3 regions of the Mesorhizobium sp. C089B genome follow, and region 1 is predicted to be linked to each of the others. Evidence: predicted binding sites of a transcription regulator. Region 1 holds the regulator's gene; each other region holds the start of a gene.

Region 1 (10,333 bases):
GCTGGCATATCATGCATATTTAGCCGGCTTATCGATCTCGAGCATCAGTGAACATGACAGCTGACGATAGCGTGGTCTCAGGCCGCGATCTTCAGCGCACCCGGACCGGGAATGGCGCCGGGCGGGCACTTTCCCAGGATGATCATGCCGAGCACTTCGTCCTGCGTCACATCGGTGGTGAGCGCGGTGCCGACGACCTGGCCGTTCTTCATTACGCAGACCCGGTCGGCAAGCTCGAACACGTCGTGAATGTCGTGGCTGATCAGGAAAATGCCGATGCCGTCGGCCTTGAGCTGCTTTACCAGTTCGCCGACCTGCGCCGTCTCCTGCGGCCCAAGCGCGGCCGTCGGTTCGTCCATGATCAGGATGCGGGCGTTGAACAGGATGGCGCGTGCGATCGCCACCGACTGGCGCTGGCCGCCCGATAGCTTGATCACGGGCTCCTTGAAGCGCTGGAAGCGCGGATTGAGCCGGCCCATCACCTTGCGCGCCTCGGCCTCCATGGCGACATCGTCGAGTGTCCCCCACGCGGTCATCAGTTCGCGGCCGAGGAAGAGGTTGGCGGCAGCGTCGACATTGTCGGCCAGCGCAAGCGTCTGGTAGATCGTTTCGATGCCGTATTTCTTGGCGTCGCGCGGATTGGAGATCGAGGCCTCCTGGCCGTTGACCAAGATCTGGCCGGCATCGCGCTTGTAGGCGCCCGACAGGATCTTGATCAGCGTCGACTTACCGGCGCCGTTGTGGCCAAGCAGCGCCACCACTTCGCCCGGGAAAAGATCGATGGACGCATCGTCGACGGCGCGAATGCCACCGAACGCGATCGAGATGTTGCGCATGTCGATCAGTGGCGTACCGGTGGGAGCAGTTTTTTCCATAATCGTTCCTCCCTAGACGCGCTTGCGGTAGACGGTGTCGAGCCAGACGGCGATGACCAGGACAGCGCCAACGACAATGCTCTGCAGCGGCGAGTCGATGCCGAGCAGCACCATGCCGGATTGCAGCGACTGCATCAGTAGCGCGCCGAGCATGGCGCCCATCACCGTTCCGGCGCCGCCCGCGAGCGACGTGCCGCCGATGACAGCGGCCGCGATCACCAAAAGCTCGTCCAGTGTGCCCAGCGCATTGGTTGACGCATTGAGACGGGCCGACGAGATCGCCGCGCTGATTGCAGCCAGCACACCCATGATCATGAACACCTTCATGGTCACCCAGCGCGTGTTGATGCCGGCGAGTTCCGCTGCCTCCGGATTGCCCCCGATGGCGAAGACATAGCGGCCGAAACGCGTGCGCTTGGTGATGAACGTCATGATGATGCCGACAATCACCGCCATTAGCACCGGTATGGCGATGCCATGCGCGATGAACAGCCCGCCTTCGGGAACGGTGATGCCGTTCTGCTGTGCGTACTGGCGCACGATGCCGATCGGCCATGGATAGGAATTGGCGATCCACACGGCGCCGAGGATGGCCGCGCAAGTGACCACGCCAAGCAAGGTCTCGGCCCAGACGGGGCGCAGTGGAAAGCTGAAGCGCTTGCGCTGTGAGCGACCGTTGAGCAGCGCGAAGGCGACCGCCGCGCAGGCGACGATGCCGACGATCCAGCTGGCAGCGGCGCCAATCGAGCCGCGTGGTCCGCCGCCCATCAGCTGGAAGGTGGCGTCGAGTGGCGCGACCGTGCGCCCGCTGGTGATGAGCCATGCCATGCCACGCCAGACCAGCAGGCCACCAAGCGTCACGATGAAGGCCGGAACCTGCATATAGGCGATGATGAAGCCCTGGAACGCGCCGATCAGCAGACCAAGCACCACGCCGGCGGCAAGCGCGACGACCCAGAGCCAGGGGTTTCCAAGCTGGAAGCCGATGACGCGAATCAGGAATTCGGCCTGTGCCACGCCCATGATCATGCCGATCACGCCTTCGACGGAGCCCACCGAAAGGTCGATGTTGCGCATGACGATGACCAGTACCATGCCGGTCGCCATGATCGCGACCGAGGACGTCTGCACCGACAGGTTCCAAAGATTGCGCGGCGTCAGGAAAAGCCCACCCGACAGGATATGTATGCCGACCCAGATGACCAGCAGCGCGCCGACCATGCCGAGCATGCGCGTGTCGAGCTCGGTCGCTTTCAGGAACCGGGCGACCGCGCCGAGTTCAGACGCTCGTGCCGTATCGGCCTGCGGATTTGAGGTCGTGTCGGTCATGATGTCCTCCAGCGGCTTGCCGTCTGGCGCGGATGCCGGACCACAGCCTAGAAGTTTGCCGCCGATGGCGGAAACACACAATTCTCGTAGAGAAAACGCCGCGGCTTGACAGCCGCGGCGCCTCATTTCTTCAAGTCGTCGAGATCAGTTGCAAGCCGCGACGCTGCCGGCGGCGACGCCTGTGCAGACTTCGTCCTTCTTGATCCAGCCGGCGTCGATGACGACGTTGAGGTTGTCCTTGGTGATCGCGACGGGGGTCAGGAACAGCGACTTGACGGTGTTGCCGCCAGGCGTGGTGAAGTCCTTGGCGCCGGCAATGTCGCCGGTCTTCTTGCCATCGGCAAGCTGCGAGGCGATCTCGGCGGCGTTCTTGCCGAGTTCGCGCGCGTCTTTCCACACCGACACCGTCTGCGTGCCGAGCGCGATGCGGTTCAGGGCGGCATGGTCGCCGTCCTGGCCCGAGACCGGAACCGTTCCGGCAAGGCCCTGCGCCGTCAGCGCGGCGACAACGCCGCCGGCGGTGCCGTCATTGGCCGCAACCACGGCATCGACCTTGTTGTCATTGGCGGTCAGGAACTGTTCCATGTTCTTCTGGGCGTTGGCCGGCAGCCAGCCATCGGTATAGGCCTCGCCGACATTCTTGATCTTGCCCGAGTCGATGGCTTCCTTGAGCACTTCCATCGAGCCCGAGAACAGGAAATCGGCATTCGGATCCGAGCCCGAGCCCTTGATGAAGACATAGTTGCCTTCGGGCTTCGCCTTGAACACTTCGCGGGCCTGCATGCGGCCGACTTCCTTGTTGTCGAAGGTCAGGTAGAAGACGTCCTTGTTCTCGATCAGGCGATCATAGCCGACGACCGGAATGCCTTCATCCAGCGCCTTCTGCACCGCCGGGCCGATGGCCGAGGCGTCCTGCGCCAGGATGATCAGCGAGTTGGCGCCCTGCGAGATCAGGCTTTCGACGTCGGTCAGCTGCTTGCCGGGATTGGACTGCGCGTCGGCCGAAATGTACTTGTCGCCGGCGGCTTCGATCGCCGTTTTCATCGCCGCCTCGTCGGTCTTCCAGCGCTCTTCCTGGAAGTTCGACCACGACACGCCGATGACCTTGTCCTTCGCCTGCGCGACCGACATCAGCGCCAGCGACATGGCGACACCCGCCAGCATGGCGGCTGCAAATCTGTTCATTATAACCCTCCCTGCGCCGCCCACGGCGCGACAAAACCGGCCCGAAGGCCTGCACAAAGAGGCTCCATTTTTTCGAGCCTCGAAAAAATACTGGTTCAATGATAAGGCACTGTCAACATCGATTATGATGGATTCTGATGGCGTTGCCGAATTTTTTCGAGCTCCGCAATAAACAATGACAGGGCTGCCGGCGTCTGCCAATATTTGGCTGGTGCCGTCGAACGCCTTCACTATCATGAGGCGCGAGGAGGCCGGGAGGAAAACAAATGTCGGTTGGGATCCGCCACGACGATCTGCGCCGTCGCAACCGTGCGATGGTGATTTCGGCCGTGCGCCGGGCCGGCCAGCCGTCGCGGACCGAGATTGCGGCGACCACCGGCCTCAGCCATTCGACGATATCGGCAATCTCGTCTGATCTAATTCAAGAAGGCATCCTGATTGAAGGCAAGCCTGGCGAGACCGGCTCGCTGAAACGCGGCCGGCCGCAGGTCGGCCTTGGCCTCAACCCGGAAGCGGCGGCGGTCATGACCGTGGTGCTGTCGCTGAACTTCCTCTCCGTCACCGTCATCGACTATGCCGGCCAGGTGGTCGCGGAAGAACAGCGCCGGCTCGACACGCTGACCATGCCGCGCGACGAGCTGATCGGCGAATGCGTAGCAATCGTCGGGCGGCGTCTCGCGGACCCGGACCTCGATGTCCAGAGCATCGCCCGCATTGCCATGGGCATCCAGGGCATCACCGATTCGCAGGCGCGGGCCATGCTGTGGTCACCAATCACGCCACTGACCGACATTGCCTTCGCCGACATGTTGGAAGCGGAATTCGGCATTCCTGCCACCATGGAGAACGACTGCAATATGATGGCGGTGGCCCTGCAATGGCGCCAGCCCGAGCGCTACCGCGACAATTTCATCGCGATCCTCTTGTCGCACGGCATCGGCATGGGGCTGGTGCTGAAAGGCGAACTGTTCACCGGCACCCATTCCTCGGGCGGCGAGTTCGGCCACATGATCCACCGTCCGGGCGGCGCGCTCTGCCGCTGCGGGCGGCGCGGCTGCGTCGAGGCCTATGCCGGAAACTACGCCATCTGGCGCAGCGCCAAAATGATGAGCGAAGATGCCGAGCCGGTCGATATCGGCGACGCTGATATGCGCGCACTCGCCGCGCGCGCCCGCGAAACCGATGGCCCGGAGCGCGAAGCCTATCGCAAGGCCGGTGAGGCGCTCGGCTTCGGCCTCGGCAGCCTGTTTGCGCTGATCGACCCGGCGCCTGTCGCCATGGTTGGCGTCAGCGCCGCCGCCTTCGACCTGATCGAGCCGGCATTGCGCGAAGCGATCGCCCAGACCGCCGGCGGCCAGCACTCGAAATCGATCTCCTTCGACACCGAGCCCAACGAGCTGCCGCTGATCCGCGAAGGCTGTGCCATGCGCGCGCTCGGCTTCGTCGATCAGGAGATTTTCGCGCCGGGCATTCAGGCCAAATCCGGCAAGCATGTCGCCTGAATGGCCGGCAACGGCGCGACGCGCAGCATCCTAGTCTTCCCTGATCGCGTAGCCGGCGCCGCGAATGGTACGGATGACATCCGGCATGCGGCCGTTGTTGACCGCTTTGCGTAAGCGCCCGACATGGACGTCGACGGTTCGCTCGTCGATGTAGATCGTCTCGCCCCAGACATTGTCGAGCAGCTGGCTGCGCGAGAACACGCGGCCGGGATGGCGCATCATGAATTCGAGCAGCCGGAACTCGGTCGGTCCGAGCCTGATCTCGCTCTTCTTGCGGTAGACACGGTGCGACTCGCGGTCGAGCACGATGTCGCCGACCTTGAGCACGCTGGACAGCACTTCCGGCTTGGCCCGGCGCAGCAGCGCCTTCACGCGCGCCATGAACTCCGGCGTCGAGAATGGCTTGACCAGATAGTCGTCGGCACCGGTGGACAGGCCGCGCACGCGATCGCTTTCCTCACCGCGCGCGGTCAGCATGATGATCGGCAGCCGCTCGGTTTCGGGCCGCACTCTAAGCCGCCGGCAGAGCTCGATGCCGGAAACAGCGGGCACCATCCAGTCGAGCACTAGGAGATCGGGCACGTTTTCCTGCAGGCGGATCTCGGCCTCGTCGCCGCGTGTCACCACCTCTACGTGATAGCCTTCGGATTCGAGGTTGTAGCGGAGGAGCACGCCTAGTGGCTCCTCGTCCTCCACGACCATGATGCGTGGCGCGATCATAGGCAGTTCACCCTCATCAGGCCGGCGTGGCCATCGCCGTCTCGTCCTGCTTCGGACGATTGGCGGGCAATTGCTGGCCGGTCAGCACATAATACGCATTTTCGGCGATGTTGGTGACATGATCGCCGATGCGCTCAAGATTCTTGGCGCAGAACAAGAGATGCGTGCAGGCGGTGATGTTGCGAGGATCTTCCATCATGTAGGTCAAGAGCTCACGAAACACGGACGTGTATTTGACGTCGATGCGCTCGTCGTCATTCCTGAGTTTTGCAAGAGCTGCCGCATCGGTGGCGGCATATTCCTCGACGACGCCTTGCACCTGGATCAGCACCAGTTGCGCCATGGCATCGATGGAGTGCGAGAGGTCGCGCGGCGTGACGCTCAAGCCCACGGTGCCGACGCGTTTGGCGATGTTCTTGGCGAGGTCGCCGATGCGCTCGAGGTCGCCCGCCATGCGGATCGAGCCGACCACGGCGCGCAGATCGTTGGCCATCGGCTGGCGCTTGGCGATCAGCGTGATGGCGCGGTCGTCCAGTTCGCGCTGGCGCGCATCCATGATGGCGTCGTCGGACACGACACGCTGTGCCAGCGCATTGTCCGAATTGAGCAGCGCCCTGGTCGAGCCGCTGACCATCGAGCCGGCCAGATCGCCCATGTCGCGGATCAGCTTACTGATCTGCCCGAGCTCTTCATCGAAGGAGGCGACGGTATGTTCACCCATGGTCTTGGTCCTCGTGCCTGAAAATTCACCCGCCGGACGGCTCAGCCGAAGCGGCCGGTAATGTAGTCCTGGGTGCGCTTGTCGTCGGGGTTGGTGAACATCTTGTCGGTGGCGCCCTCCTCGACGAGATAGCCAAGATGGAACATCGCTGTACGCTGCGACACGCGCGCCGCCTGCTGCATCGAGTGGGTGACGATGACGATCGTGTAGTTCTGGCGCAGTTCGTCGATCAGCTCCTCGACACGGGCGGTGGCGATCGGATCGAGCGCCGAGCAGGGCTCGTCCATCAGGATCACCTCCGGCGACACGGCGATGGCGCGCGCGATGCACAGGCGCTGCTGCTGGCCGCCGGACAGGCCGGTGCCGGGCTCCTGCAGGCGGTCCTTGACCTCGTTCCAGATCGCAGCCTTCTTAAGGCTCTGCTCGACGATCTGGTCCATGTCGGACTTGCGCTTGGCCAGGCCATGGATGCGCGGGCCGTAGGCGACGTTCTCGTAGATCGACTTCGGGAACGGGTTGGGTTTCTGGAACACCATGCCGACGCGGGCGCGCAGTTCGACGACATCGATGTTCTTGTCGTAGATGTCGTCTTCATCGAGCGTGATCTTGCCGGTCACCCGCGCCGAATCGATGGTGTCGTTCATGCGGTTGAGGCAGCGCAGGAAGGTCGACTTGCCGCAGCCGGACGGGCCGATCAGCGCCGTCACCTGGTTCTGGCGGACGTCGAGATTGACGTCGAACAACGCCTGCTTCTCGCCGTAGAAGACGCCGACCTTGTCGCCGCGCATCTTGATGACTTCGTTCGACTTGGCGTTCATTTTGTCGCCCACTGCATTCTCAAGGGACTGTTCGGTCATGATGTTCATACCAAATTGCCTTTTTTCTACCAGCGCCGCTCGAACCGGCGCCGGAGCACGATCGCGGTGATGTTCATGGCCATGAGGAAGACGAGCAGGATGATGATGGCGCCGGACATGCGCTCGACAAAAGCGCGCTCAGCCTCGTTTGCCCACATATAGATCTGCACCGGCAGCGCGGTCGCCGGATCGAAAGGCGTCGCCGGATAATCGGCGACGAAAGCGACCATGCCGATCAAGAGCAGCGGTGCTGTCTCGCCGAGCGCACGCGCCAGGCCGATGATGGTGCCGGTAAGGATGCCTGGGGCGGCAAGCGGCAGGATGTGGTGGAACACCATCTGCATCTTGGAGGCGCCGAGGCCGAGTGCCGCCGAGCGGATCGACGGCGGCACCGCGGCGAGGGCGGCGCGCGTGGCGATGATTATGGTCGGCAATGTCATCAAGGTCAGCACCAGGCCGCCGACGAAGGAAGCCGAGCGCGGCATGCCGAGGAAGTTGATGAACACGGCAAGGCCAAGCAGACCGAAGACGATCGACGGCACCGCCGCGAGATTGTTGATGTTGACTTCGATCAGGTCCGTAAAGCGGTTCTTCTTGGCGAATTCCTCGAGATAGATCGAGGCGGCGACGCCGATCGGCAGCGCCAGCAAAAGCACGATCACCATCATGTAGAACGACCCGATGATGGCCACGCCCATGCCCGACGTCTCGGGCCGGCTGGAGGCGCCATAGCTGAACAGGCCGGTGTTGAAATGCTCGGCCATCGCGCCTTCGGCCTTGAGTTTGTTCATCCAGTCGATCTGCTGGTTGGACACCTTGCGGCGCGCTTCATCGACGCCGAGGTCGATCTGGCCCTTGAAGGCCGAGTCGAGATTGGCGGCAGCCAGGATGTCGACATCGCGCGTCGTGCCGATCACCGACGGATCGGCGGAGACGATGTCGCGCAGCTGGACCCGCGCGCCTTCCGACAGGAAGCCCTTGAGCTTCAGCATCATCGGCTTGTTGGCCGGATCGATGCCGAGCTTGGCCACCAGCGCGTTTTCGGCGAGCTTGGGATAGTTCGCCTTGATCAGCACATTCGGGTCTGTGGCACGCTTGTTCGAGGGGTCGATGACCTTCTCATCGAAGGTGATCGGAAGCGTCACCGTCGTCTGCCAGAAGGCGGTGTAGCCTTTCGAGACGATGGTGATCAACATGATGGCCAGGAACGCCAGGCCCACCGAGATCGCAATCACGCCATAGATGCGGAACCGGCGTTCGGCGGCATAGCGCGCCTTCAGCCCGATGTCGCGGCGCGGACGCGCGACGGCACCCGCCATCGTGTCCAGGGGGATGTCGGTCATTCGTACTGCTCCCGGTACTTGCGCACGATGTAGAGGGCGACGATGTTCATCACCAGCGTCAGCGCGAACAGCGTCAGGCCGAGCGCGAAGGCGACCAGCGTCTGCGGCGAGTTGAACTCGAGATCGCCGGTCAGTTGGTTGACGATCTTGACGGTGATGGTCGTCATCGCCTCGAACGGATTGGCCGTCAGATTGGCGGCGACGCCCGCCGCCAGCACGACGATCATCGTCTCGCCGATGGCGCGCGACGCCGTCAACAGGATGGCGCCGACGATTCCGGGCAGCGCGGCCGGCAGGATGACCCGCTTGATCGTCTCGGAGCGCGTGGCGCCGAGGCCGAGCGAGCCGTCACGCATTGCGCGCGGCACCGCGGTGATGATGTCGTCGGACAAAGAGGACACGACCGGGATCAGCATGACGCCCATCACCAGACCGGCGGTGAAGATGCTCTGGCCCTGGATGAAGGGCGAGCCGCCGGTGAGTGCCGCCGACAGGTCGCGCAAGAACGGTCCGAGCGTGACAACGGCGAAGATGCCGTAGACGATGGTCGGAATGCCGGCCAGCAGTTCCAACGCCGGCTTGACCACCGAGCGCACACCGCGCGAGGCATATTCGGACATGTAGACCGCCGACATCAGCCCGACCGGCACTGCCACCAGAAGGGCGACGGCGGCGATGTAGAGCGTGCCGGCAAGAAGCGGGATCAGGCCGAACTGACCCTGGCTGCCGCCGGAACCGGCGGCGGCGAAACGCGGATCCCACACCGTGCCGAAGAAGAAGCTCATCGGCGACACGCTCTCGAAGAAGGTGATGGTCTGGAACAGCATCGACAGCACGATGCCGACCGTGGTCAGGATGGCGATGGTCGAGGCCGCAAGCAGCCCCCACAGCATCAGCTTCTCGACGTTGTTGCGCGCCCTGGCGCGCGGCGCGATCTGCCTCAGCGCATAGAAGGCGCCGGCGACCGACAGCGCGAAGGTCAGCACGGCGCTGAACAGGCCGAGCCGGTCCTGGACCTGGTTCGCCTCGACCGCGATCGGGATCATATAGTCCTGGGTGTCACTGGCCAGTGCCACGCCCTTGGCGGCGAGCAGCGGCTGCAATTCGGCGAAAGTAGCGGGAAGTGCGGTATCGCCATCGAGCCGGCGCAGGCCCTTGGCCAGGCTCTTCACCAGGCTGGCGTCGAGCGCTTCGCTGGCCACCTTTGTGTCGGCGGTGCGCTCGGGCAAAGCGGCATGGATATGCCGGTCGAGATAGAAGGAAGAGCCGATATCCCAGACGGCGAGCAAAAGGACGGCAGGCAGGACCGCGAGCAGAAAGGCCCACCAGCCATGATAATGCGCGCGCGAATGCGGCTTGACCTTGCCGGTATCCTGCGCCGCTGCGCGCTGGCGGCCGACCACAAAAGCGACCACGCCTATGGCGATGACTATGGCGAGTACGAGCAAGGACGACATCACCCACCCCAGGGAAAATTCAGATCGCCGCAGCCGTTGCGGCAAGCGGCGAAGTCAGGGCGCGGAGTTCATCCGCGCCCTGATCCGTCCGTTGATTACATTGTCTTTCCAGCGGCGAAGGCGTCGCGCTGGCCCTGACGTTCGGCGTCGGGAGCGGAAACCAGGCCGTACTGGGCGAGCGGGCTTTCCGGGCCGATCATCTGGTCATCAAGGAAGAACTCGACATATTCCTTGAGGCCGGGAACGACGCCCAGATGCGCCTTCTTGACGTAGAAGAACAACGGCCGCGACACGGGGTACGTGCCATCGGCGATGGTCTGCGTCGAAGGCACGATGCCTTCCAC
Region 2 (10,333 bases), 2.7 Mb from region 1:
CCTCGTCGTGCCGGGTCAGATCGACCTGGCCGTCGAAGAACACTTCGCCCTCGTCGGGCCGGGTCTTGCCGGTGACGATGTCCATCATCGTCGTCTTGCCGGCGCCGTTGGGACCGATGATGGCGCGCATCTCGCCCTTGTCGAGCACCAGCGACAGATTGTTGATGGCGCGGAAACCGTCGAAGGAGACCGAGACGCCGTCGAGATAGAGGATGGTGTTGGACTTCGACATCGCTCTATTCCGCCGGCTGCGGTTCAGGCCCGGACGCGGACCAGGCACCGGGCGTTGTTGCTGCGCTGCGCACGATCTTCAATGGCGGCGCGGCATCAGGGTCTGTGCCCGCTTCCTCTGCAATCACTGCAGCCCGCATCGCCCGAGCGTTACCGGGCCAGGAATCCCACATGCCGACGATGCCCTTGGGCAGGAACAGGGTTACGGCGACGAACAGGCCGCCGAGCGCAAACAGCCAGAACTCCGGCAGCAGGCCGGTGAACCAGGATTTGCCGGCATTGACCAGCAGCGCGCCGACGATCGGGCCGACAATGGTGCCGCGCCCACCGACGGCTGCCCAGATCACGACTTCGATGGAATTGGACGGCTCGAATTCGCCGGGATTGATGATGCCGACCTGCGGCACATAGAGCGCGCCGGCGATGCCGGCCATGACCGCCGAGACGGTGAAGGCAAACAGCTTCACGTTCTCCGCCCGCCAGCCGAGAAAGCGGGTGCGGCTCTCGGCGTCGCGCACCGCCATCAGCAGCTTGCCGTATTTGGAGCCGACGATCGCCCAGGTGATGAAGACGGCGAGCGCGAGTATGATGGCGCTGGCGGCAAACAGGGCCGAGCGGGTGGCGTCGGCCTGCACGTTGAAGCCCAGAATATCCTTGAAATCGGTCAAGCCGTTGTTGCCGCCGAAACCCATGTCGTTGCGGAAGAAGGCAAGCAGCAGCGCGTAGGTCATCGCCTGGGTGATGATGGAGAGATAGACGCCGGTGACGCGGCTGCGGAAGGCGAACCAGCCGAAGACGAAGGCGAGCAGGCCGGGCACCGCCAGCACCATGATGGCGGCGAACCAGAAATGGTCGAAACCGGTCCAGAACCAGGGCAATTCCTTGTAGTTCAGGAACACCATGAAATCGGGCAGGATCGGATTGCCATAGACGCCGCGCGAGCCGATCTGGCGCATGAGGTACATGCCCATCGCATAGCCGCCGAGGGCAAAGAAGGCGCCATGGCCGAGCGAGAGGATGCCACAATAGCCCCAGACGAGATCGAGCGCCAAGGCAAGCAATGCATAGCAGAGGTACTTGCCCGTCAACGCAACGATGTAGGACGGAATATAGAACGCGCTTTGCGGCGACACTGCGAGGTTGAGCAGCGGCACGATAAGGGCGGCCGCCAGCAGGATGAAAATGGTGATGGCGATGCGACGGTCGGCACCCGCGGCGAAGAAGCGTCCCGTGATCATGTTTCCACCGCCCTGCCCTTGAGTGCGAACAGGCCGCGCGGACGCTTCTGGATGAACAGGATGATCAGCACCAGCACGACGATCTTGCCGAGCACGGCGCCGGCATAGGGTTCGAGAACCTTGTTGACGATGCCGAGCGAGAAGGCGCCGACCAGAGTGCCCCAGAGATTGCCGACGCCGCCGAAGACCACGACCATGAAGCTGTCGATGATGTAGCCGCGGCCGAGATTGGGCGAGACATTGTCGATCTGGCTGAGCGCGACGCCGGCAATGCCGGCAATGCCGGAGCCGAGCGCAAAGGTCAGCGCATCGACCCAAGGCGTCCTGATGCCCATCGAGGCGGCCATGCGGCGGTTGGCGGTGACGGCGCGCATCTGAAGGCCCCAGGGCGTGCGCTTCATAACAAAGAGCAGCACGCCGAAGACGGTGAGCGCGAAGACCAGGATCCAGAGGCGGTTCCAGGTGACGGCGAGTTGGCCGACATCGAACGATCCCGACATCCAGGAGGGGTTGCCGACCTCCTGGTTGGTCGGTCCGAAGATCGAGCGCACCGCCTGCTGCAGGACAAGCGAGACGCCCCAGGTTGCGAGCAGCGTTTCCAGCGGCCGGCCGTAGAGGAAACGGATGACGCCGCGCTCGATGATCAGGCCGACGGAAGCGGCAACCAGGAAGGCGAGCGGCAGCGCGATCACCAGCGACCAGTCGAACAGGCCGGGGAATGAGGTTCGGATCACCTGTTGGACGACGAAGGTGGTGTAGGCGCCGAGCATCACCATCTCGCCATGCGCCATGTTGATGACGCCCATGACGCCGAAGGTGATGGCGAGGCCGATGGCGGCCAGCAGCAGCACCGAGCCAAGCGAGATGCCGTACCATATGTTCTGGCCGGCATCCCACAGCGCCAGGCTCGAATTGATGCTGGCGATTGCCGCCGTCGCGGCATCCTTGACCGCGCCTTGCGCATTGGCCTGGACCGCGGTGAGCAGCGAGACCGCGTCGCGGTCGCCGCGCGCGCCGATCAGGGCAATGGCGGCAAGCTTGTCGGCCTCCGGCTTATCGGAGACCAGCACCGATGCCGCGCGCGCCTGTTCGAACAATGCCTTGACCTTGGCGTCGGTCTCGGCGGCGATGGCTGCATCGAGCGGCTCGATATTGGCGGCATCGGGGGTCTTGAACATGGTGTCGGCGGCGGCGATGCGGACAGAAGGATCTTTCGCGCGCAACGTCAGCGTTCCCAGCGCATCTCGGATGACACGGCGCAGCGTGTTGTTGACCTTGATCTTGGTGATGTCGGCCTTGGCGGCGTCGCCGGCTTTCTCGCCGCTCAGCGGGTCGAGCAGCGTGACGCTGTCGGCGGCCTCACTGCCGACGAAGACGGCTGAATCGGCTTTACGAATGTAGAGATTGCCTTCGGCGAGGGCTGCAAGCGGCCGTTCAACCAGCGGATCGCCGGTGGCGGCAAGTTCGCGCACAACAGCCTCAGTGGCGGCAAAGCCCGTGCCCGTGGCGAATTTGGCGACGATGGCGCGCAGATCGGCTTCGGCTGCGTTCGACGGCAATAGGCTTGCCACCAGGAACACCAGCATGAGGCCGAGAGTGCGCAACAGGATCATCCGTTCAGATACTTTCCGGGAGGGTGGAATTTGGCGTCCGGGCGGGCTGAAGCGCCCGGATGCTTGGCGGTACCGATCGTGGACGCGTCCACGATCGGTCAGTCCCGGGAGGGATCAGTTCGTGCCCTTGCCGCCGCATTTGCCGGTGGCAACGTTGAAGTTGCCGCAGGACAGAGGCGCGCGCCAATCCGAAATCAGGTCCTTGGAATCGGGCAGATAGTCGGACCATTCGTCGCCCATCACGAGGCCGGGCGTCTGCGACACGGTCTCGAACTGGCCGTCGGCCTGGATCTCGCCGATCAGCACCGGCTTGGTGATGTGATGGTTCGGCATCATGGTCGAATAGCCGCCGGTGAGGTTCGGCACGGACACGCCGACCATGGCGTCGATGACCTTGTCGGGATCGGTGGTGCCGGCCTTTTCGACCGCCTTCACCCACATGTTGAAGCCGATATAGTGAGCTTCCATCGGGTCGTTGGTGGTGCGCTTGTCATTCTTGATGAACTTGTGCCAGTCGGCGATGAACTTCTTGTTTTCGGGTGTGTCGACGCTCTCGAAATAGTTCCAGGCAGCGAGATGGCCGACCAGCGGCGCGGTATCGAGACCGGCCAGTTCTTCCTCACCGACCGAAAAGGCCATGACCGGGATGTCCTCGGCCTTGATGCCCTGGTTGCCGAGTTCCTTGTAGAACGGAACGTTGGCGTCGCCATTGACGGTCGAGACGACGGCGGTCTTCTTGCCGGCCGAGCCGAATTTCTTGATTGCGGAGACTTCGGTCTGCCAGTCGGAGAAGCCGAACGGCGTGTAGTTGACCATGATGTCTTCGGCGGCGACGCCCTTGGCCTTCAGATAGGCCTCGAGGATTTTGTTGGTGGTTCGGGGATAGACGTAGTCGGTGCCTTCCAGCACCCAGCGCTTCACCGAGCCACCGTCCTCGCTCATGAGATAATCGACGGCAGGAATCGCCTGCTGGTTCGGGGCGGCGCCGGTGTAGAACACGTTGCGCTCGCTTTCCTCGCCCTCATACTGGACGGGGTAGAACAGGATGTTGTCGAGTTCCGAGAACACCGGCAACACCGATTTGCGCGACACCGAGGTCCAGCAGCCGAACACGGCGGCGACCTTGTCCTTCGAGATCAGCTCGCGCGCCTTTTCGGCAAAGAGCGGCCAGTTGGAGGCCGGATCGACAACGACCGCCTCGAGCTTCTTGCCGAGCAGACCGCCCTTGGCATTCTGCTCTTCGATGAGCATCAGCATGGCGTCTTTCAGCGTCGTCTCCGAAATCGCCATGGTCCCCGATAGCGAATGCAGAATGCCGACCTTGATCGTGTCTTCGGCGGCCTTGGCCGGAGACGACATCGACAGGCCGGCGGCGATCACGCCCGCCGAAAACATTTTTGTTATTGTGGAGAAATTACCCCTCATACCGAAGACTCCCAAGCTGTTTGATTGCACCGCGACAATGCAAAGCAACTGCCGTGCCAAACGCGAAGGCGCCGCTCATAAAGATGTAATAGCCGAGCGTTATCAGCCGGTTGGTATATTAGCCTGGAGAGACAACAAAGGCAGCCGGTAAAAATTGATTGAGGCAAATTTGCGCAGCGCACACGACTTATGCCTAATTTTCGCCCAATTGAGACAAATGCCTAGTTTTTGATCTCCGGCCGTGGTTTCCGGGCGAACAATGTTGCGGCACCGCGCAAAAATAGGGCAAGCTCGCCCTTCAAAAGAGAGACGTCATGACATCTCGCATCTCACGCATTTCCGGCATCCTGCTGCTGATGGCAACGAGCGGCGCCGCGCGCGCCGATTTCAGCGAGGGCAAGCTTCCGGACGGCACCTATCATTGCGAGGTCTACCTGCTCGGCGCCTTCCTCAACCTCGGCGACATCACCATCAAGGGCAATGTCTATACCGGCCCGGTGACATTCGGCACCGCGACGCAAGGCTACAACTATCAGATGAATGCCAATGGCGAGATAACCTGGCTCGGGCCGCTGGGCGGCTATACCACCGGTGGCAACTCCGTCTCCATGACACAGGCAACACTGGACGGCGAGACCGCCCCGTCATTCGACATCATTCTGAAGCAGCCCGACGGCGCCTTCACCGCCTCGACCTGCACCAAGGGCTGAGCGATGCGTAGTGCCGCGCCCAGTTGCGGCAAAACCTTCCTCTTATGTCATGTGAATGTTGCCTAAGCAGACTAGGGGCAACGGTGCGCCGTAACATCCACCCTGAGAGGCAGACACCATGGCCAATGCACCGTCTTCATCCTCCCCCGTCATCCGCGAAATCATTGCCGAGCGCGTCTCGCGCCGGTCTCTTTTGAAAGGCAGCCTCGCCTCCGGCGCGCTGATTGCCGGCGGCAGCTTTGTCGGCTCCTTGTTTGCCGGCGAAACGCATGCCGCCGCAGCGCAGTCGACGCTCGGCTTTCCCGAGCTCAAACGGGTCTACGGCAAGACCCATGCCGCCGCCGAAGGCTATGAGACGACCATCGTCGCGCGCTGGGGCGACCCGCTTGCAGCCGGCCTCGCCGAATTCGACGGCAACAAGGTCGCGGCGGAGGAACAGGAAAAGCGCTTCGGCTACAATTGCGACTACATCGCCTTCATGCCGCTGCCCAAGGGCACGGTGAATTCCGATCATGGCCTGCTCTGCGTCAACAACGAATACATCTCGCCCAATGTGATGTTTCCGGGGATGACCGAGGGCGATGCCGGCAAGACGATGACCAAGGAACAGGTCGATCTCGGGATGGCCGCGATGGGCCATTCGATCGTCGAGGTGCAATTGAAGGACGGCAAGTGGGCAAGCGTGGCGGACAGCCCGCTCAACCGCCGCATCACCGCCAACACCGAAATGACCGTTTCCGGACCGGTTGCCGGCCATGCGCTGATGAAAACTTCGGCCGACCCGACTGGCACGAAAGTGCTCGGCACCAGCTATAATTGCAGCGGCGGTTTCACCCCCTGGGGTACGGTGCTGACCTGCGAGGAAGGCGTGTCCGACATTTTCGGCGGCGACCCGAAAAAGGCGCCGACTGCCGACCTGCTCGACCGTTACGGCTTCGACGGCTCCGACATCTATGGCCGCGGCCGCTTCCATGACCGCTTCAACCTCGACAAGGAACCGAACGAGGCCAACCGCTTCGACTGGGTGATCGAGATCGACCCTTACGATCCTCAGTCCAGGCCGGTGAAGCGCACGGCACTTGGCCGCATGTCGCATGAGGCCTCGACCGTGGTCCTCAACAAGGACGGCCGCGTTGTCGTCTATATGGGTGACGACGACTATTTCGAATATATGTACCGCTTCGTCTCGGCCAAGGCCTATGACAAGGCCAACCCGGCCTCCGGCGCCGATCTGCTCGACCATGGCGTGCTGTCGGTCGCCCGCTTCGATGCCGATGGCTCGATGACGTGGCTGCCGTTGGTGCACGGCCAGGGCAAGCTTACCGTCGAGAACGGTTTTGCCGACCAGGCCGAGGTGCTGTTGAAGACGCGGTTTGCGGCAGATGCGCTCGGCGCCACGCCGATGGACCGGCCCGAGGACATCGAGACCAATCCGGTGACCGGCCGCGTCTATGCGGTGATGACCAAGAACAAGAAGCGCGACCAGTCAAAGGTCAATCCGGCCAACACGCGGCCGGAAAATCTCTGGGGCCATATTGTCGAACTGATCCCGCCCGGCGGCCGCGGCGCGGACGCCGACCACACGGCCGAAAACTATGCCTGGGACCTGTTCGTGCTCTGCGGCAATCCCAGGGATGCCAAGGTCGGCGCCACCTTCCATCCGGATACGTCGGACAATGGCTGGTTCGTCTGCCCCGACAACATCACCTTCGATCCGGCCGGGCGGCTGTGGGTGGCGACGGACGGCGCCAATGATTTCGACCTGCCGGACGGCGTCTATGGCGTCGACACCGAAGGTGCGGCGCGCGGCCTGCCGAAGCTGCTGTTCACCTGCCCGCACGGCGCCGAAGCGACCGGCCCGTGCTTCACGCCGGACGGCTCGACTTTGTTCCTGTCGGTGCAGCACCCTGCGGAAGATGCCGAGACGCTCGACAAGGCGCAGACGCTATGGCCCGATTTCAAAGACGGCCAGTTGCCGCGACCTTCCGTCGTCGCCATCCGCCGCAGGGACGGACAGCCGGTCGGCGCATAGTGAGTCCTAGTGAAAAAGGCGGAACGCGCCATGCGCGTTCCGCGTAGCGATCCGGGAGGACGGCTCAGATCGTCTTGGCCGACATTTGCGAAGCGATGTATTCGGCCTGGCGGATAGCCAGCGACACGATCGTCAGCGTCGGATTTTCAGCCGCACCGGTCGTGAACTGGCTGCCGTCCGACACGAACAGGTTCTTGATGTCGTGCGCCTGGCCGTGCTTGTTGACGACGCCGTCTTCCGCCTTTTCGCTCATCCGGTTGGTGCCGAGATTGTGGGTTGAGGGATAGGGCGGCGTCGGGAAGGAGCGCGTCGCGCCGACCGCATCGTAAAGCGCTGTGGCCTGCTTGTAGGCATGGTTGCGCATCGCCGTGTCGTTGGGATGATCATCGAAATGCACGTCGGCGATCGGCATGCCGTGCGCGTCCTTCTCGTCCTTGTGCAGCGTGACGCGGTTTTCCGCGCGCGGCATGTCCTCGCCGACGATCCACAGGCCAGCCATGTGATCATAGTGGTCGAGCGCGGTGGTGAAGGAACGGCCCCAGCCGCCGGGATTGAGGAAGGCGGCCATGAAGGGCAAGCCGAGCGACAGCGTCTCGAATTCATAGCCGCCGACAAAGCCGCGTGAGGGATCGTGCCGCGCCTCGTCGCGGATAATGCCGGCCATGGTGGTGCCGCGATACATTCGCACCGGTTGGTCGAAAATGGCGTAGACCGAACCGGTGGTGTGGCGCATGTAGTTCTTGCCGACCTGCCCCGACGAATTGGCAAGCCCTTGCGGAAACTTCGCTGACTCGGAGTTCAGCAGCAGGCGCGGGCTTTCGATCGAGTTGCCGGCGACGGCAACGATGCGGGCCTTCTGCTCCTGCAGCTTGCCGTCCTTGTCGGCATAGACGACGCCGGTCACTTTTCCGCTAGCGTCATGGTTGATCTTGATCGCCATGGCGTTTGGCCGGACCTCGAGATGGCCGGTCGCCTCACCCTTGGGAATCTCGGTGTAGAGCGTCGACCATTTGGCGCCCCATTTGCAGCCCTGGAAGCAGAAGCCGGTCTGTTGGCAGGAGTTGCGGTCGTCCCGCTCGACCGAATTGATTGCCATGTTGCCGGTATGACATTCCTTATAGCCGAGCTTGTCGGCGCCGGCCTTGAGCACCTTGAAGTTGTTGTTGCCGGGCAGCCGCGGCCAGCCATTGGTGCCGGTGACGCCCATCTTGGCTTCCGCCTTGGCGTAGTAAGGCTCCATCTCGGCCAATGTGACCGGCCAGTCCAGCAGGTTGGCGCCTTCCAGCTTGCCGTAGGTCGAGAGCGTCTTGAACTCATGCTCCTGGAAGCGCAGCGAGGCGCCGGCCCAGTGCGTGGTCGAGCCGCCGACCGATTTGACGATCCAGGCCGGCAAATTGGGGAAATCCTTCGACACCCGCCAGTCGCCTGAGGTTGTGCGCTTGTCCGTCCAGGCGAGTTGGCTGAAGGAACCCCACTCGTCATTGATGAAATCCTCGTATTCGTGGCGCGCGCCGGCCTCGAGGATGACGACATCGACGCCTTTCTGGGCGAGTTCGTTGCCGAGCGTGCCGCCGCCGGCGCCGGAGCCGATGATCACGACCACGCCGTCGTTGTTGAGATCAAATGAAGCTGCCATGGTTTCCTCCCATGAATTCCTGTTTGCCGGGTTTCAGAACGACGGAAGGGCTCAGAGCCACTCTATGTCGTCGAAACCGCGCGCGATGTAGCCGCCCTTGGAGTAGGATTCGCCCTCGTAGCCGAAGATCGGCCACACCTCCTGCTGGTTGTAGAGGCTGACGACGAGGCCGCCGCGGATGGACTGGAAGAACGGCGTCGCCTCGATCTGCTGTAGCACGGCAACGCGCTGCTCCTCCCAGCCGAGGCCGCGATAGCCGCCCTCGCCCGACTTCTTGTCGAGGTCGGCGATGCCGTCTTCGATCATCGCCTTGTAGGCAGCGTCCTTGCCGGCCTGCTCGTCATGCCCTTTTACGGCGATGGCGTAGTATTTGTCGGGCACCTGATCGTGCGGATAGATGTCGCGCGCCATCTGGATCAGCGTCGCCATGGTTTCGGGCTTGAGCGCCGATGTCTCGAGCCCCCAGGCATTTTCAGGGCTGATGACGGCGCTGCCGGAAATGACGAGCAACGCGCCGATGCCGCCGCGTTTGAGAAGTTCACGACGTGAGAGCCTCGCGTCATAGATCGTGACCATTTGTTCCTCCCTGCTTGCTGTTTGCGCCCTTGAACAGCGCCGTTGCTGGCGCCGCGCGGCTGAATGCGGCTGATAATCCCCTACTGGAAGCGCCCTCCACGCTGCAGAACCTCGATCTTGTAGCCGTCGGGGTCCTCGATGAAGAAAAAGCGGGCGATCAGCGATCCGTCGCGGTTGAATTCGACGATCTTCTTGGGGTTGAGGCCGAGCGCGCCGATCCGGTCGTGTTCGCTGTCGAGATCGGACACCGAGACCGCCAGATGGCCGTAACCGTCGCCAAGCCCATAAGGCTCGGTGCGGCCCTTGTTCACGGTGAGTTCGAGCTCGAACCCCGTTTCGGCGTTGGCAAGGTAAATCAGCGTGAATGTCTCGAAATCCAGCCTGTCGGCGACGTCGAGCCCGAAAGCGTTTCTGTAGAAATCGACGGATCTGGCCTCTTGGAGAACCCGGATCATGGAATGGATTGCCTTCGCCAAATCAGTCTCCGCCGCTGCATGTTGGAGGCGATTATGGGCGACACGCGCGAAAGGTGGTGGCAGCCGGTTACCACGGCTAAATTTGCAATCGCTGCTATGCCTGCGCCTAAAGACGAAAGTCCGATTGCCGATTCGGCCCACAAGGCCGAACATGCAGGGACAACCACAACTTGAAGGCGCGACACGCTGCGCCCAAAACCAACAATATCGGGAGGTAAGGATGTGCAGGGTTTTTGCCGGGCAGGATCCGGAAGGCTATCGACAGATCAACCGGTCGATCCGCATCGACGGTCACTCTACGAGTATCCAGCTTGAAGGAACGTTCTGGGCGCTGCTTGACGAAATTGCCGACAGCCAGGGCCTGACGACGCCGAAGTTCATCTCAAAACTCTATGA
Region 3 (10,333 bases), 3.1 Mb from region 1:
GCCGCCGACCTGTTCGATCGAGCCGACATGGCGCTCATAGAGACCGGCGACGACTTCCGCCACTTCATTGCCCTTCGGCGTCAGCGAAACGCGGACCGAACGGCGGTCGATGCGCGAGCGCTGGTGGTTGATGAAGCCGAGATCGACCAGCTTCTTCAGATTGTAGGAGACGTTCGAGCCGAGATAGTAGCCACGCGAGCGCAGTTCGCCGGCGGTCAATTCGGAATTGCCGATATTGAACAGAAGCAGCGCCTGGATGGCATTGATGTCGGAACGGCCGTTGCGGTCGAACTCGTCCTTGATCACGTCAAGCAGACGGCGATGCAAACGCTCCACCAGCTGAAGCGATTCCATGTAAAGCGAACGGATAGCCTCGCGGCGATCGTCGGATACGTTGGCGGTCTTCGCCGCCGGACGCGAATTGATCATTGTCTTTGCCTCTCGTTTGTCGCCCTGGTGATTTTTTGTTTTTCACCTTGATTGCGACACTATCGAATACTCATAAAATTCGACTTAAACGCTAGGGCTAACAAGAGCTTACCGGTAATAGGTTTCGCAAGACGCTTAACGAACGGTCACCCGAGCAAGGATAATTAACCTAAAGATTTAGCCAATGGCTGCGGGGCGGCGTTTCAGGCGCGCGCAGGGCGCTTGCGCATCCAGATGACGACGCGGAAGGCGATGTAGAGCAGCGCGACCGCGGCATGCGAGAAGACGATCAGCGGCCGGTGGCCGTACAGATCGGGGAAGCCGGCATACATGATGGTCTCGGTGACAGCACAGATGAACCAGATCACCGGGCCCCACGACGCCAGCATCCACAGGCCGGCGGCGGCGAAGGGGAAGAACACGGCCAGCATCACCGCCACGACCTGCCAGTGCACCGGCATCAGGTCGAAGCGCCACAGCGGGCCGGGATAAAAGCCGATCAGCCGGATCCAGTACAGGATGCCGAACAGCAGGCAGTAGCCCGCTATGACGCGCTGGAACCAGGCGAAGATGATCTCGACGCCAGAGGGCTGCAGCACGATACGCCGCGACGTGACCTCGCTCACAGTTCGAGCTCCCGTTCGAGCGGCGCGAAATAGGCGTCCACCGAAGCAGCGTCGACCTCGGCCAGGCTTGCCGGCCGCCACTGCGGCGTCGAACCCTTGTCGACGAGGACGGCGCGGATGCCTTCATAGAAGTCGTGGCCGGCCAGCATTCGGTTGAGGATACGGAACTCCATCTTCATGCAGGCTTCCATCGACAGCGTCAGCCCGGCGCTGATCTGGCGCCACGCGACATTGAGGCTGGTCGGCGAGCGGGTGCGGATGGTGGCCAGCGTCTTGGCGGCAAACTCGTCGGCGCCTGCCGCCCGCTCCAGGCTCTCGAGGATTTCGGCGAGCGAGGGTTGGGAAAAATGCCGGGCGATGGCTTCCAGCACCGGCTGGGCGGTTTCGCGCCGGGCCGGCACGAAGAAGCCGCGCAGCACCGATTCCGGATCGCCATTGGCGCAGAGCCGGTCGAGAAAGGCAGCCTGGTCGGCGGCCTTGATGGTGTGGGTGGCCAGGCCCGACCACAGCGCATCGCCATAGCGAATGCGGTTGCCGGTCAGCGCCAGATACATGCCGAAGCTGCCGCCAAGGTCGGGCAGCAGATGGCTGCCGCCCACGTCAGGGAAGAAACCGATGCCGACTTCGGGCATGGCGAACTGGGCGTTCTCGGTCAGCACGCGCTGCGAGCCGTGGAAAGAGATGCCGACGCCCCCGCCCATCACGATCCCGTCGATCAGCGCGACATAGGGCTTTTTGTAACTGTTGATGCGGGCGTTGAGCCGGTATTCGTCGGCGAAGAACTCGACCGGCGGCTTCCCGGCGCGGGCCTCGTAGACGTGCATGATGTCGCCGCCGGCGCAAAACGCTCTGCCCTCGGCCTTGACGACGACGACATCGACGCCGGTATCGCGTTCAAAAGCGTCGAGCGCCTTGTCCAGCGCCTTGATCATGCGATGTGTCAGCGCATTGAGCGCCTGCGGCCGCGTCAGCGTGACGACGCCTGCCTTGCCCAACCGTTCGAAGCGGATCTCGTCGCCGCCGCCAAAGTCCATCGTCAGAGAATCCCTCCCCGCGCCTGCGGGACTGAAGTGCTAAAGGTGGCGCATGGGTGCGTCAACCGGCGGGCGCGGTTTGGATTTTCGCAAGGCAACGCGACCGTGCTTTGCCTCCGACAGAAATGCGCGCAAAATTGCCGGGCAAAACAGCCTTTCTTCTGATGCAGGGACAAACGCATGACGCTTGAAACCGCAGCGCCGAGCCATGGCTGGGAGATGCCGAAAAAGTTCGACCCGGATGATGTTCTCAGCCGCCCGCTGATGGCCAATCTGGCGACCGTGACCGCTGACGGCGCGCCGCGCAACGCGCCGATGTGGTCCATCTGGGAGGACGCTGCGATCTGGCTACTCGGCTCGACCGGCGCAAGTGCTGTCAAACACCTCGAACGTGACCCGCGCTGCGCCGTGGAGATCGTCCATTTCGACAATGAGGCCGGCATCCTGCTGCATCTCGGCCTGCGCGGCGTCGCCACCATAGAAGCGATGGCGCCGAACCGCTTCAAACGGCTGCTGCACCGGCCCGGAGGCGACCTGGAACCGCTGGTTCATCGACAATGTCGCCGACATCGGCCATCCGGACGGGCGCCTGATCCGGCTCGCCCCGGAGAGCACCTTCACCAACAATGTGTCGTTCTTCAAAACCGGCCCAGAACTGGCGTGGCCGCCAAAGCCGTAAGCACCGCGTCATCGGCTGGCACAATCGTGTCGCATTGGTCAGCGGCAAGGCCTCGTGGTAAAAGCCGCCTCGACCCGGAGTTTTTGCGATGAACAAATTCACCCCCGCGACGAGCAACAAATTCGCGCCGGCAAAGCTCGGCGCACGCAGCGTCGACGAGATCACCGGCAGCCGGCGCTTGCGGCGCATGCGCAAGGCCGACTGGTCGCGCCGCCTGGTGCAGGAAAACCGGCTTACGGTGAACGATCTGATCTGGCCGATCTTCGTGATCGACGGCAAGAACACGCGCGAGCCGATCGCCGCCATGCCCGGCGTCTTCCGCCTGTCGCTGGACCTCGCCGTCAAGGAGGCCGAGCGGGCCGCTAAGCTCGGCATTCCGGCGATCGCCACCTTCCCCAATGTTGAACTCAGCCTGCGCGACCAGACGGGATCGCACATCCTCGACCCGGAAAACATCATCAACCGCGCCACCCGCGCCATCAAGGACGCGGTGCCGGAGATCGGCATCATCACCGATGCGGCGCTCGACCCGTTCACCTCGCACGGCCATGACGGCATCTTGCGCGACGGCATCATCGTCAATGACGAGACGGTGGAACAGGTGACCGCCGCGGCCGTCATCCAGGCGGCGGCCGGCGCCGACATCATCGCGCCGTCCGACATGATGGACGGCCGCATCGGCGCCATCCGCGACGCACTCGACGCCAACGGTTTTTCGGATGTGGCGATCATGTCCTATGCGACGAAATTCGCCTCCGCCTTCTACGGCCCCTACCGCGAGGCGGTCGGCACCGCGGGCCTGCTCAAGGGCGACAAGAAGACCTACTATCTCGACCACGCCAATTCCGACGAAGCGGTGCGCGAGGCCGAGCAGGATATCGCCGAGGGCGCCGACATGCTGATGGTCAAGCCCGGCCTGCCCTATCTCGACATCATCCGCCGGCTGAAGGACGAGTTCCAGATGCCGACCTTCGCCTACCAGGTGTCAGGCGAATATTCGATGATCAAGGCGGCGGCCGCCAATGGCTGGATCGACGGCGAAAAGGCAATGCTGGAGAGCCTGCTCGCCTTCAAGCGCGCCGGCTGCGACGGCATTCTGACCTACTTCGCGCCGGAAGTGGCGCAAATGCTGAAGGGATAAATTCACTCCAGCACATAACTCTCTTTGACATTTCTTGTTTCGAAGTCCAGCCGACCACGCCCGCAAACCGACATGTCTTGGAACAAGTCGGGATTCTTGATGCCTGCTTCGACACAGGCTTCTCTCAATTTGGCGGTGCAAATGACGATCCCCATGTTCTTCTGTTTGAAGATATGCGCATCGCCAACAATCTCCTCCTTGAAATAGAAGCACGCGCCTCCGGCGCGGTCGTAGTGGACGCCTCCATTCTCGCCGATCAAAAGCCTAAACTTCGACGATTCGAGATCCACGGCATCAATCTTGCGAACGATGTCGCAAAGGTAGTGCTTTGGTTCGATCGGCTTTCCGCTCAAATAGAATACGTCGCAGTCGTTAAACACGACCCCATCGGGGTCGACTGACTGCAGAACTTCCTTCAGGCGCTCGGATACAAGCCAGTAACAATGAAAATCTTCTAAGTCTTTTGGTGGCCTGCAATAGGCTGTCGCTTCAGGCCGTAGCCTGGGCGTCTCCGGGTACTCAGGAAAGCCGTATCCCCCAAACTCCGTCGGCCCGAGCAGTATGCGGGGTGGCGGCACCAAAGCTTGGGCGTTTTCCAGCTGAAGACAATGGGACCCGCCGCGATATGTCGGTCCGATCTGGAAGAATTTTCCATGTTTCTTGAATTTCGCCTCTTTGCGGAAAACCCGCTCTGGGACTTGAGCTGGCCTATTCTGCGGGCGGTTCCGGTTGGCAAACAGTTTTGCAATGAGTGAAATAATGGTCACGTGCGCGCCTGCTCAGTTTACCGACTTTCGAGTTCAAGACTAAATCGCGTGAGAGTACCCGTCCACCTGCTTCGCGCCCGAAGTGGCGCAAATGCTGAAGGTTAGCCGGAACCCTGATACACCGGGTTCCGGCTTTTCCTCACGCCTTCGGCAAATAAGGGATCGTTCCAACGAGATCGGTATCGTCGATCAGTTGGAAGCGGCTGTCGCTGCCCTTCTGACGCTCCGCCACAAACGGAGCGTATTGCGGATCGTTGGTGAAGGCCTCGGCTGCCTTTGCCGACGGAAACGCCATGATGGCGATCAGGCTGGTGTCGAGCGGCTTGCCCTCCAGCGTCTTCACATTGCCGCTGCGGGCGAGATACTTGCCGCCATGCTTGTGGACGAGGTCATGCACCGAAGCGGCATAGGCCGGCACCCATTTGTCGTCCTTCACCTTGATGTCTGCGATCACGTAAGCGGTCATTGTCCAACTCCTCATGGATCGGCACCGGACTGCCCGGTGACGTGACCGCTGCCTCGCATGGCGGCGCCGGACCGCTCCAGTCACAGAACTGTACCGGGGGTGCCAGTACAGCTTCTGTACTGGCTGAACTCAGGTTTTCTGAATAAGGTCCGGCAACATCTTTTGGAGCTCACCACATGACACAAGCCGGTTACAAGCAATTCTGCCCGCTCTCCATGGCCGCCGAGCTGCTCTGCACACGCTGGACCATGGTGCTGCTGCGCGAACTGGTGGCGGGATCGACCCGCTTCAACGATTTGCGCCGCGGCGTGCCGAAAATGTCGCCAACCCTTCTGTCGCAACGGCTTAGGGATCTCGAAGCGGGAGGCATCGTCGAGCGGACCGAGATTGCGACCGAGAAGGGCGTGTTCGAATACCGGCTGACCGAGGCGGGCCGGGATTTGCGCCCGGTTGTCGAGGCGATGGGGTTTTGGGGCCAGAAATGGGTCGAGGCCAGGCTGTCGCTCAAAAACCTCGATCCGTCGCTGCTGATGTGGGACATGCGGCGCAATCTGAACCCCAGTCCGCTGCCGGACGGGCGCACCGTGATACAATTCCTGTACCATGACCTGCCGGCGTCAAAACGATCGTGGTGGCTGATCGTCGAAAAGCAGGGCGAGGTCGATCTTTGCTGGTACGATCCGGGCTTCGACGTCGATCTCTACGTCTCGACCGATCTGTGCACCATGACCTCGATCTGGATGGGGCTGACGACAGTTCACAAGGAACGCGACAAGATCATCCTGACCGGCGATCTCGACGTCGCCGGCAAGATGCAGATCTGGCTTGGGCTCAGCCCGTTTGCGGTGATGCCGAAGCGCGTGGCGGCTTGAGGTCCCCGCGCATTCCACAGATCGGCTTGCCTCTAAAAATACTAGTTGCAAAATGCAATCAGTTTGAATACTGATTGCAAATCACAACTGGTCACCAAAGGGAGTCTTCCATGTCCAAACTGCGCGTCAATGCCTTCACCTTGTCGCTCGACGGTTTCGGCGCCGGTCCTGACCAGGACCTGCAAAATCCGCTCGGCGTTGGTGGCGAAGATCTGCACAAATGGATGACCGGCACCCGCACCTTCCATGAGATGGTCGGCAAGGATGGCGGCAGCACCGATGTGGACGACCGGTTCACCGTCCGCAGCTTCGACAATGTCGGGGCCTGGATCCTCGGCCGCAACATGTTCGGCCCAATCCGCGGCGAATGGCCAGACGAGAGCTGGAAAGGCTGGTGGGGCGACAACCCGCCCTATCACGTGCCGACCTTCGTGCTGACCCACTACAAGCGCGACCCCATTGTGATGGAAGGCGGCACCGTTTTCCACTTCGTTGCCGGCGGCATCCACGCCGCGCTCGAACAAGCAAAGGCCGCGGCCGGCGGCAAGGATGTCCGCGTCGGCGGCGGCGTTTCCACCATCCGGCAATATCTGCAAGAGAAGCTCATCGACGAGTTGCATCTGGCGGTGTCGCCGGTGTTGCTCGGGAGGGGCGAGAGCCTGTTTGCCGGGCTGGATATGCTGAAGCTGGGTTACCAGTGCACCGAGCAGGTGGCGACAGCGCTCGCCACGCATGTGACGATCAAGCGGGTGTAAGCCTCATTTGGGAAAATTGCGATCCGTCGCGCCCCCTCTGTCCTTCCGGACATCTCCCCCACGCCGGGGGAGATCGGATGTCGCGCCGGCTTTCGCCACTCATCAACGTAGCAAGAAGGGCGCCATCGGCGAAGCTGCCAATCTCCCCCTTGTGGGGGAGATGTCCGGCAGGACAGAGGGGGCGCGAAAGAATGCCGTCCTCTCGTGTCTTCAATTGCGAAGACGCTCAATACTTCTCCGGCACGTAAAGCTCGCGCGGCAGGACCTGGCGCTCGTACTCCGGGTTGAACACCCGCTCGGGCAGCGTGATTTCTTCGTGCGGCACGTCCTCATAGGGCAGCTGTTTGAGGAGATGGTCGATGCAGTTCAGCCGCGCCCGCTTCTTGTCGTTGCCTTCGACGATGTACCACGGTGCCTCGGGGATGTTGGTGCGGGCAAACGTCTCTTCCTTGGCCTTGGTGTACTGCTCCCAGCGCACGCGCGACTGCAGGTCCATCGGCGACAGCTTCCACTGCTTCATCGGGTCGTGGATGCGCATCATGAAGCGCATCTGCTGTTCCTCGTCGGTGATCGAGAACCAGTATTTGACCAGCGTGACGCCGGAGCGGACCAACATGCGCTCGAACTCCGGCACGTCGCGGAAGAACTCTTCGACCTGATCGGGTTCGGCAAAGCCCATCACCCGCTCGACGCCGGAGCGGTTGTACCAGGAGCGGTCGAACAGCACGATCTCGCCGCCGGCCGGCAGATGCGGCACGTAGCGCTGGAAATACCACTGCGATTTTTCGCGCTCGGTCGGCGCCGGCAGCGCCACGACGCGGCAGATGCGCGGGTTGAGGCGCTGGGTGATGCGCTTGATGACGCCGCCCTTGCCGGCGGAATCGCGTCCTTCGAAAACCACCACCAGCTTCTTCTTGTGGTAGGCGACCCAGGACTGCAGCTTGATTAGTTCCGACTGCAAGCCGATCAGGTCGCGGAAATACTGCATGCGGTCGATCGACGGCGGATGCGCGTTCTTGTAGATCTTGGAGATCTCCAGCGACAGCGCCGGCTCCGACATTTCAAGCTCATAGTCCTCGTCGAGCATGTCGGCGAGTTCGGCTTCCAGCCAATCCCTGGCCGGAGAATTCTGCTTCAACTCGGTCATTTCCACTGCTCCGCTTGCCGGCTGACATGAAACCCTGAGCCGACTTGATATAGGCCGGCAATGACGGTTTTATTGCAACCCGCCAGCCAGCCGATCATCGCTGCAAATCGGCGAGGCATGGCTGATCCATCGCCGTGGCATGGCGACAAGCCGCTCAAATTGTCCTACAAATGGCCGACCCGTTCGGGCTGCCCGCCCTTCTCCAGTAAATCCCCACCCACCAAAATTGCGAGGACCGACATGGAATACCGCACGCTTGGCCGTTCCGGCTTGAAAGTTTCGACGCTGACCTTGGGAACCATGACCTTCGGCGGCAGCGGGCCGTTCGCTGCCGTCGGCAATTCCGATCTCGCGGAGGCCTCGCGCATCATCGACACTTGCATCGATGCCGGCATCAATCTCATCGACACCGCCAATGTCTATTCGAACGGATTGTCGGAAGAGATCATCGGCGAGGCGCTCGGCGGCAAGCGCAAGAACGACGTGCTGATCGCCTCCAAGGCGCGCATGCGGATCGGCAAGGGCCCCAATGACGAGGGCCTGTCGCGCCATCATCTGATCCGCGAATGCGAGAAGAGCCTGAAGCGCCTCAGGACAGATGTCATCGACATCTATTTCCTGCACGAATGGGATGGCGCGACGCCGCTCGAGGAAACCATCGCCGCGCTCGACACGCTGGTTGCCCAGGGCAAGATCCGCTATGTCGGCTGCTCCAACTATTCCGGCTGGCAGGTCATGAAGGCGCTCGGCATCAGCGACAGCCAGCACCAGCCGCGCTTCGTCACCCAGCAGATCCACTACACGCTGGAAGCACGCGAGGCCGAGTATGAGCTCTTGCCGATCTCGGTCGACCAGGGCCTTGGCGTGCTGGTGTGGAGCCCGCTCGCCGGCGGCCTGATGTCGGGAAAATACCGCCGCGACAGTCCGACGGCGCGCCAGATCGGCGGCTGGTCGGAACCACCGATCCGCGACGAGGACCGGCTGTGGCGGATCGTCGACGTGCTGGTCGACATCGGCGCCACTCGCGGCGTCTCGGCGGCCCAGGTGGCGCTGGCCTGGCTGCTTGGCCGGCCGGCCGTCAGTTCGCTGGTGATCGGGGCGCGCAACGAGGCCCAGTTGAAAGACAATCTCGCCGCGGCAAGCCTGACGCTGTCCTTTGATGAACGCCAGCGCCTCGATGCCGTCAGCCGGCCGCCGGTGCTCTATCCCTACTGGCACCAGCAGTTTACGGCGAAGGACCGCTTCGGCCCGGCCGATCTGGTTATGGACCGCAGCGTTATCTGACTTAAGGGCGCCGGAAGCGGCTAGCCCGCGATAAACCGCCAGACCTGCGGATCGGGCTCGATCTGGCCGCTGAGCACGAAATATTTGTAGAGCACGAGCAGGCAGATCGCCTGCTCGGCCCGCTCGTCGGCGAATTTGCGGCAATAGGCGTTGGCCGCCGCAACGATGCGCTGGGCCTCGGCCGGATGCTGCTCGAGATGATGCACCCGCTCGGCCAGATCGCTGAAGTCGGGCGCCAGCGGCACATAATGGACATCGGGCTCGAGTTGCCCCTCGGCGAACCAGGTCTCGTAAGTCGGCGGCGGCATCAGGCAGAGCGAGTTCGAGCTCATGATCCATTTCAGATTGGTCGCGACATCATTGCCTTCGAGCGAGATGATGTAGCGATAGCGGCGCTGCTGATCGATGCTGAGATAGGGCTTGCGGTATTCCGCAAGTGCTGTCGCCCTCGGCGTGCCGACATCGCAGAACGGCAGATTGCGGGCTGCATCCAGCAACAAGGTGCGGATCGGATTGTTGAGTTCGCCGCGCCAAACGACGAGCGGATGCTTGTCGGCGAAGGCGACATCGTCGGCCGGCATGTAGAAATGACGGAACTTGTTCAGCTTGAACAGGACGCCGTTGCCGTTGTCGCCCGCTATCGGCCGGTCCTTGACGATCGACGGCATCTTCGGCACTTCGATGACGTCGCCGAATTCCAGGTCGATGCGCAGATCTGGGTCGAAATAACGGGTGAACTCCTTCAGATCGTAATAGTACATGCTGCGGTCCGACGGCAGCCGGCTGACCGGCACGGCCTCGGGGCTGGGGCTAAAAGGCTCCCGCAGCGTGTTGTAGTAATTGAGCCGCTGGCGGACCGATGCGTCGGAAAGCCTGGCCTGATCGAGCAGCCGGCCGAGCCGGCGCCGGAAAAGAACCGGCGGCGCGATGTCGCGCATGGCGTTGCGCGCATAGTAGATCAGCTTCTGTGCGTTTCTTTGAAGCGTGGCCATCGGTCGTTTTGATTCGAAATCGGTCGGCGGCGGCTCCAGCAACTGTCCCGCAGCCTTTTCTAAACCATTGTGTTCGCCATCACGCAAGTCCAGAACCGCTGGCATCTGCCCTCGCGGCGCTGTTGTGTTTGCCGGCCAATG

Evidence for each region. The regulator PhoB, encoded in region 1, activates phosphate uptake and scavenging genes when phosphate is short. The targets are predictions, from matches to a motif close to TGTCATNNANCTGTCAT.
Region 2: the regulator PhoB is predicted to act here: its motif matches at 5,263-5,279, upstream of NLY44_RS06345 (PhoX family protein).
Region 3: the regulator PhoB is predicted to act here: its motif matches at 7,977-7,993, upstream of ppk2 (polyphosphate kinase 2).

Annotation. Positions count from the first base shown of each region.
Region 1 covers NZ_CP100469.1:3,928,505-3,938,837, forward strand. Annotated here, with positions in the region: gene NLY44_RS19430 (ATP-binding cassette domain-containing protein) at 78-875, opposite strand; gene NLY44_RS19435 (sugar ABC transporter permease) at 888-2,204, opposite strand; gene xylF (D-xylose ABC transporter substrate-binding protein) at 2,349-3,389, opposite strand; gene NLY44_RS19445 (ROK family protein) at 3,656-4,891, shown strand; gene phoB (phosphate regulon transcriptional regulator PhoB) at 4,922-5,611, opposite strand; gene phoU (phosphate signaling complex protein PhoU) at 5,628-6,332, opposite strand; gene pstB (phosphate ABC transporter ATP-binding protein PstB) at 6,374-7,198, opposite strand; gene pstA (phosphate ABC transporter permease PstA) at 7,216-8,532, opposite strand; gene pstC (phosphate ABC transporter permease subunit PstC) at 8,529-9,989, opposite strand; gene NLY44_RS19475 (substrate-binding domain-containing protein) at 10,085-10,333, opposite strand, start outside.
Region 2 covers NZ_CP100469.1:1,238,292-1,248,624, reverse strand. Annotated here, with positions in the region: gene urtD (urea ABC transporter ATP-binding protein UrtD) at 1-232, opposite strand, end outside; gene urtC (urea ABC transporter permease subunit UrtC) at 237-1,469, opposite strand; gene urtB (urea ABC transporter permease subunit UrtB) at 1,466-3,082, opposite strand; gene urtA (urea ABC transporter substrate-binding protein) at 3,197-4,507, opposite strand; gene NLY44_RS06350 (hypothetical protein) at 4,822-5,217, shown strand; gene NLY44_RS06345 (PhoX family protein) at 5,336-7,249, shown strand; gene NLY44_RS06340 (GMC family oxidoreductase) at 7,314-8,885, opposite strand; gene NLY44_RS06335 (twin-arginine translocation pathway signal) at 8,937-9,461, opposite strand; gene NLY44_RS06330 (VOC family protein) at 9,542-9,937, opposite strand; gene NLY44_RS06325 (ribbon-helix-helix domain-containing protein) at 10,158-10,333, shown strand, end outside.
Region 3 covers NZ_CP100469.1:807,420-817,752, reverse strand. Annotated here, with positions in the region: gene ldtR (transcriptional regulator LdtR) at 1-429, opposite strand, end outside; gene NLY44_RS04075 (DUF6163 family protein) at 633-1,055, opposite strand; gene NLY44_RS04070 (enoyl-CoA hydratase/isomerase family protein) at 1,052-2,089, opposite strand; gene NLY44_RS04065 (pyridoxamine 5'-phosphate oxidase family protein) at 2,270-2,860, shown strand; gene hemB (porphobilinogen synthase) at 2,857-3,909, shown strand; gene NLY44_RS04055 (imm11 family protein) at 3,912-4,676, opposite strand; gene NLY44_RS04050 (DUF1330 domain-containing protein) at 4,816-5,142, opposite strand; gene NLY44_RS04045 (winged helix-turn-helix transcriptional regulator) at 5,319-6,014, shown strand; gene NLY44_RS04040 (dihydrofolate reductase family protein) at 6,125-6,769, shown strand; gene ppk2 (polyphosphate kinase 2) at 6,996-7,916, opposite strand; gene NLY44_RS04030 (aldo/keto reductase) at 8,157-9,200, shown strand; gene NLY44_RS04025 (glycosyl transferase family 90) at 9,221-10,192, opposite strand.